Regions from separate parts of the Bacillus sp. C-3-6 genome, predicted to be linked through region 2. Evidence: riboswitches for the same ligand, from Rfam matches in the RefSeq annotation. Region 2 holds a riboswitch; the other holds the start of a gene.
The links. A riboswitch is a leader RNA that binds a small molecule or an ion and turns the genes downstream of it on or off. The one in region 2 is predicted to bind S-adenosylmethionine.
Positions count from the first base shown of each region.

Region 1: it holds a riboswitch for S-adenosylmethionine, as region 2 does, so the genes downstream of both, mmuP (S-methylmethionine permease) here and metI (cystathionine gamma-synthase/O-acetylhomoserine thiolyase) in region 2, are expected to answer to the same signal.

Region 1 covers NZ_JBSSBE010000002.1:26,854-30,069, forward strand. Annotated here, with positions in the region: gene mmuM (homocysteine S-methyltransferase) at 1-466, opposite strand, end outside; gene mmuP (S-methylmethionine permease) at 441-1,850, opposite strand; SAM riboswitch class I at 1,934-2,041, opposite strand; gene ACW0JX_RS26965 (SHOCT domain-containing protein) at 2,813-3,216, opposite strand, start outside.
Region 2 covers NZ_CM137247.1:4,038,184-4,041,399, forward strand. Annotated here, with positions in the region: gene ACW0JX_RS20720 (bifunctional homocysteine S-methyltransferase/methylenetetrahydrofolate reductase) at 1-1,293, opposite strand, end outside; SAM riboswitch class I at 1,364-1,473, opposite strand; SAM riboswitch class I at 1,677-1,787, shown strand; gene metI (cystathionine gamma-synthase/O-acetylhomoserine thiolyase) at 1,882-2,994, shown strand; gene metC (cystathionine beta-lyase) at 2,991-3,216, shown strand, end outside.

The DNA.
Region 1 (3,216 bases), on a different replicon from region 2:
TCGAACGGTGAAAGTCTGCTAATGTTTTATCTGTCACACCATAGTTGCCTACATACTCTGAACCATCTGCAAGGTAAGCCCCGTACGGCCCAACTGATGCAACAACTAATGGTTTAGGCCTATTCGTTTGCCTATTTTCCTTCCAAAAATCATCTCTTGCCCTTCTTGCAAGTAACACCGTTTTCTTAATTAATTTCAAAGCTTCCTGTTCTTGTATTCCACGCGTGGAAAAACCACTAATAGTAGCTTGATAGCTTGCTGTTATGGCACAGTCTGCTCCAGCAATAAAATAATCTAAATGAACCTGATAAATTAGTTCTGGATTTTCTAGTAACACACGTGCCGACCAAAGGGGATCGTCCAAATTACATCCATGTGCCTCCAATTCTGTAGCTAATGCTCCGTCAAGAATCATAATGGAATGTTGGGATAAAATATCATCAATTGGGTTGATTTTGTTCGACATAATCTACGCCCCTCTTTTTTAGATTTTTTGTTAGATAATAACTTCCATAGCAAAACAAAATAAACGGTATGCCGCAATATAAGGCAATCCTCTGTGTTGGATCGAATGCAATTCCAATACACGATGCCAGACAAAGGATAAAAGAAGCAATTGGTACTAATGGATATAGTGGTGTGCGATAAATCAAGTCCTTTTCAGAATTTCCTTCTTTCAAAAATTGTCTGCGAAATAGGAACTGGGAAGCACTAATACTCATCCAAACTACGACTACTGCTAGACCGGAAATGGAAACAAGTACGATATAGACAGTATCTGGTGCCACAATACTTGAGAGCAAAGCCAAAGCTCCACCCACCATGCTGAAAATGACGGCGTTGATTGGAACACCTTGCTTCGTCATTTTTCCAAAAATGGGGGATATCATATTCTTATTAGCAAGCGACCAAAGCATTCTAGAAGAGGCGTAAAGGCCTGAGTTTGCCGCAGATAAAATGGCTGTTAAGATAACGAAATTCATTATGTCAGCTGAATATGGCACCCCAATTCGTTCTAGAACTGCAACAAAAGGGCTCTCTAATACCCCCGCATCGGAAATAGGCAATAACGCAGATAAAACAACAATCGTTCCTACAAAAAAGATGATCAATCTCCACAGAGTAGTTCGAATGGCCTTCGGTATCATTTTTTCCGGGTTCGCTGTTTCTCCAGCTGCAATGCCTATTAATTCTGTTCCCGAAAAAGCAAAATTAACCGCAAGCATGGTCATCATAATGGCCGTAGCACCATGAGGAAATAAACCTCCACTTGTAAAATTAGAAAAGAATGGTGCTGCTTTTGAATGAGCCATCGGAAGAAACCCTAGCATTGCCGCTACTCCTAACACAATAAAAATCACAATAGCTATAACCTTTATCGATGAAAACCAAAATTCGGATTCGGCAAAAAATTTAACAGTCAGAACATTTAATACAAAGATCAAAATGGCAAAAAGAGCACTCCATACCCAAACATTAATCGATGGAAACCATCGCTTCATAAGTAATCCTGCGGCTGTAAATTCAGAACCTAAAGCAACAGTCCAAGTTAACCAATACAACCAGGCTACTGTATACCCTGTACCCGGTCCAATGTATTTAACTGCATAACTATGAAATGCGCCCGTTTCGGGCATATGTACGGAAAGTTCTCCTAAACATAGCATAACTAGATAAACCACTAGTGCACCAACCAAATAGGATAGAATTGTTCCAAATGGGCCAGCTTGTTGAATAGTGTAACCCGAACTTAAGAATAAGCCCGTTCCAATCACCCCACCAAGTGATAGCATGACTAAATGACGTGCTTGCATTTTCCTTTGAAATTCTTGCCCATTTTTGTTCTCCATTTCTACTCTCCTTTAGTTACTATCCAGAAAAAACAAAAACGCACTCTAAAAAAGAGGGCGCTACTGACAAATAAAAACGGAAGCTCTCATCTATCAGGATTATCACCCGCTGGAATTAGCACAGTGTCTACTTAAGCAGACCTGTTGCTGAGGTTTCATAAGGCCAGTCCCTCCACCTCTCTGGATAAGAAATATTTTTTTATAACCTTATCAATCCATTCAATAACTGTCAAGACAATTCTGTTTTTTTAAAAAAATCATCTATTATAGAAATACAAAAAAAGGAGTATTACTATAACTGCAATCCACTCCTTCTTGGGTATTATTTAAAAATTGAACATACAAAACCTCATTTATTTATGATACAGTTCACAAGCACTTCCTCAAAATTTGATGCGCTTCTAAATATCTTCTTACTTCTTTGGCTATGAGGATCACCGCAACTTAGAGATGTGTGACGAGACCCCATCGCCATCAAGCTAAGGTTTTGAAGTACCCCCTAAATGACAATTTTCTTTCTCTACAATTAATTATTTCGAGAAATGAGCTCATATTTTTGTTTTGGGGATGTTTACTTTTCTTAAGTTAATGGGTATGCGGCCGTACCCTTAAACAAGAAACACAAGCGCCAGCTACTAAAGAAGAGCCTAAAAAAGAAGAACCCAAAAAAGAGGGGCCTAAGAAAGAAGAAGCTCCGAAAAATAAACCTGGAATTAGCAAAACTAAGTTCAATTAAATCAAAAATGGAATGAGTTACGACGAAGTTAAAACTATCATTGGTAGCGACGGGGAAGTTTTATCATAGACTGGGCAAGCTAGCGAACAACTTCATACCATTATGTATAAATGGAATGTAGAAAAAGGATTTGGTGCTAATGCGAACTTCATGTTCTAAGAAGGTAAATTGTAAAATAAATCTCAATTCGGTTTAAAATAAAAAAAGCACTCATATGAGTGCTTTTTTAAATTCCTAATAATTGCTTTTTCTTCGCTTGAAACTCTTCTTCAGTAATAACTCCTTGATCTAACAACTCTTTATACTTCAATATTTCATCTGCCCCACTTACTGATGCAGAAACTTGAGGTTTGCTTTTATTAGCTAAAATACTCTCAATATACTCTTTAATTTCTACAGCCATTTTTTCTTCTTTTTTTGTAAACATAACTGTGTTTTCATCTGCTGCTGCAGCCATAACCCCTTTTTTACTCTCTTGACTACCCATAAAAATAAATTGTATGTAACCATTTGTGAAGAAATTGGCTTTTTTAATTTGAATACCAGTCATATTGTTAATATCAATGGTTTTTTCACCGTCTAATCCATGATTTAAAAAATTCAAGGCTCCTCTTCGCTTCAGTCGAATGA
Region 2 (3,216 bases):
CAAATCGTATACAGAAGTTGCACCAGGAAAATCACCAACGCGCGCTGGATCACCAGTTAAAGCTAACACTTCTTCCATCCCTAACGCCGATAAACCTAACAAATGAGATTGTAGTCCAATGACGTTATGATCCCTACACGTTAAATGTGTCAATACCGGGATATCATGCTTCGTTAATAACGCACCCATTGCCATATTAGAAATACGAGGCGATGCTAATGAATTATCTGCTAGAGTAATAGCATCTGCTCCCGCTCTTTTTAAAGCTCTTGCTCCTTCAAAAAACCGCTGTGTATCTAACGTTTTCGGTGGATCTAATTCCACTACAACTGTCGTTTGTTTTTTCGCTTTCTCTGCTAGAGTGACGTGAGCCTTCGAACGTTTCTCATGCGTATGAACAACTTTCGGCCTTTGAATGGTGTCTTTTTCTATTACAGGTGTAACATTCGCAACAGCGTGCTTCATACTTTGAATATGTTCTGGAGTCGTACCACAACAACCACCTAATAACCGAATACCTTGCTCAATAAATCTCGGCGTCATCGCCTCAAAATAAGCTGGGCTTCCCTCATATACGTAACGTCCCTCCACATAATTCGGGAGACCTGCATTTGGGTATGCTGATAAATAGCCATTTTGCGGAATCGATATCATTTTGAAAGCCTCCGTCATATGAAGCGGCCCTAGTTGACAATTTAATCCAACAACATTTGCACCGTAATCTATAAGTTGCTTTAATATTTCATTGACATCATTTCCATTTTGAGTCGTACCTGCTTCATGTAACGCTAATTGAGCAACAATTGGAATGTTCGTTTGCTTACGCAATACTTTAACAGCATGAAGTAATTCAAATTCATCGTAAAAAGTTTCTAATAGTAATCCATCAACCTGTTCTTCTAGTAAAGCCCCTGCCTGTTCAAGTAGCATAAACTCCCTTTCCATATCAGTCGTTGTAACGGCTCCGATATGTTTCATACCACCAATTGTTCCTAAAATTGCATTTTTATCTGTCACAGATGCTTTCGCCAGTTTTACTGCCGCTCTATTAATTTCTGTAACTTGATTTTCTAAGCCGTACATACGTAATTTCGCCTCATTTGCTCCATACGTATTCGTTTGAATTACATCTGCTCCAGCAGCTACATATTGTTTATGAATCGATATAATTAAGTCTGGATCAGATACATTCAATTCTTCAAAGCTACTTTGCAAGCCATGTGAATGCAATAACGTCCCAACCGCACCATCACCTATTACAATTCCTTTTGATAATAAATCTAGTAATTTCACGAATCTCCCTCATTTCTATCAATATAAAAACCCCCTCTTCACTTTGAAGAGGGGGACATAATCGTTCCTCCTCTTATTATGCAAAACATTCGTTTTGCAGGTATTAGCACCGTTTCAAACATTTCGTTTGAAGGTTGCCGGGTTTCACAGGGCCTTTCCCTCCACCGCTCTCAATAAGAGTTGTCTTTATTATTTTATTTATGTAGCTAAAAGGAAATGCGTTCCCCTTTTAACAATGTTTGTTAATTTTTTAATAAATTTAGCATGCACAAAAGTAAAAGTCAATGACACTTGCGGAAAAATAAAAATTTTTCAAAATAAAGTTGCAATTCAATTATCTTTTGTTGTAAAGTTAAAAACATAATAAAAATTTCATACGAACATTCTTATCTAGAGAGGTAGAGGGACTGGCCCTGTGACGCCTCAGCAACCATTAACATTTTGTTAATAAGGTGCTAATTCCAGCAAATTGTGAAAGATTTGACAGATGAGAAGAAGACTCTATTCAAACCGAAAGCCTTCTTCTTAGAAGGCTTTTTTTATTTTATATTCACTTAATGTTTCAATTTAAAAAGGAGGAATTTTCACATGTCAACAATCGAAACAAAACTAGCACAAATCGGCAATCGCAGTGAAACTACAACTGGAACGGTTAATCCACCAGTTTATTTCTCAACCGCTTATCGTCATGAAGGAATTGGTAAATCTACTGGCTTTGACTATTCACGAACTGGCAATCCAACTCGAGGTCTTTTAGAACAGGCAATCGCAGACTTAGAATATGGCGAACAAGGTTATGCCTGTAGTTCAGGGATGGCGGCTGTTCTCCTCGTCCTTTCTCTATTCCGCTCTGGAGACGAACTTATTGTATCTGAAGATTTATACGGTGGAACGTATCGATTATTTTCTGAACATGAAAAAAAGTGGAATGTTCGATGTAGATACGTAAATACACAGTCTATTAAACAAATTGAGCAAGCTATCACAACTGAAACGAAGGCTATTTTCATAGAAACTCCAACTAATCCATTAATGCAAGTTACTGATATTGCTGCAGTCGCAACTGTAGCGAAAAGGCACGGACTACTTCTTATTGTAGACAACACATTCTACACACCTTATATACAGCAACCATTAACAGAAGGTGCTGACATTGTACTTCACAGCGCAACGAAATATTTAGGGGGACATAACGATGTACTAAGCGGACTTGTCGTTGCAAAAGGAAAGGAACTTTGTGAAGAAATCGCTCATTATCATAATGCATCAGGTGCAGTTTTAAGCCCATTTGACTCATGGTTATTAATTCGCGGTATGAAAACGTTAGCGCTTCGCATGAGACAGCATGAAGAAAATGCGAAAGCAGTTGTTGCATATTTAAATGATGAAGACGGGGTGACAGATGTATTTTATCCTGGAAGAGGCGGCATGATTTCATTTCGCCTTAAAGATGAAGCTTGGATTAATCCATTCTTACAATCTTTATCCTTAATTACATTTGCCGAAAGTCTTGGTGGTGTAGAAAGTTTAATGACTTATCCAGCAACGCAAACACATGCTGATATTCCTGAAGAAATTAGAACAGCAAACGGTGTATGTAATCGTCTTCTTCGATTCTCCGTTGGCATTGAAAATAGTAACGATTTAATTCAAGACTTAAAGCAAGCCATTAAACTTGTAAAAGAAGGTGTAAGAATATGAGTTATTCTATAGATACACTCTTACTACACAACCAATATAAACATGACTCGCAAACAGGAGCTGTGAACGTTCCTATCTATAACACATCAACTTTTCACCAGTTTGATGTAGATACGTTCGGAAAATATGACTATAGCAGGTCAGGAAATCCAACTCGTGAAGCTCTTGAAGATATCATTGCTTTATTAGAAGGTGGAACAAAGGGATTCGCCTTTGCATCAG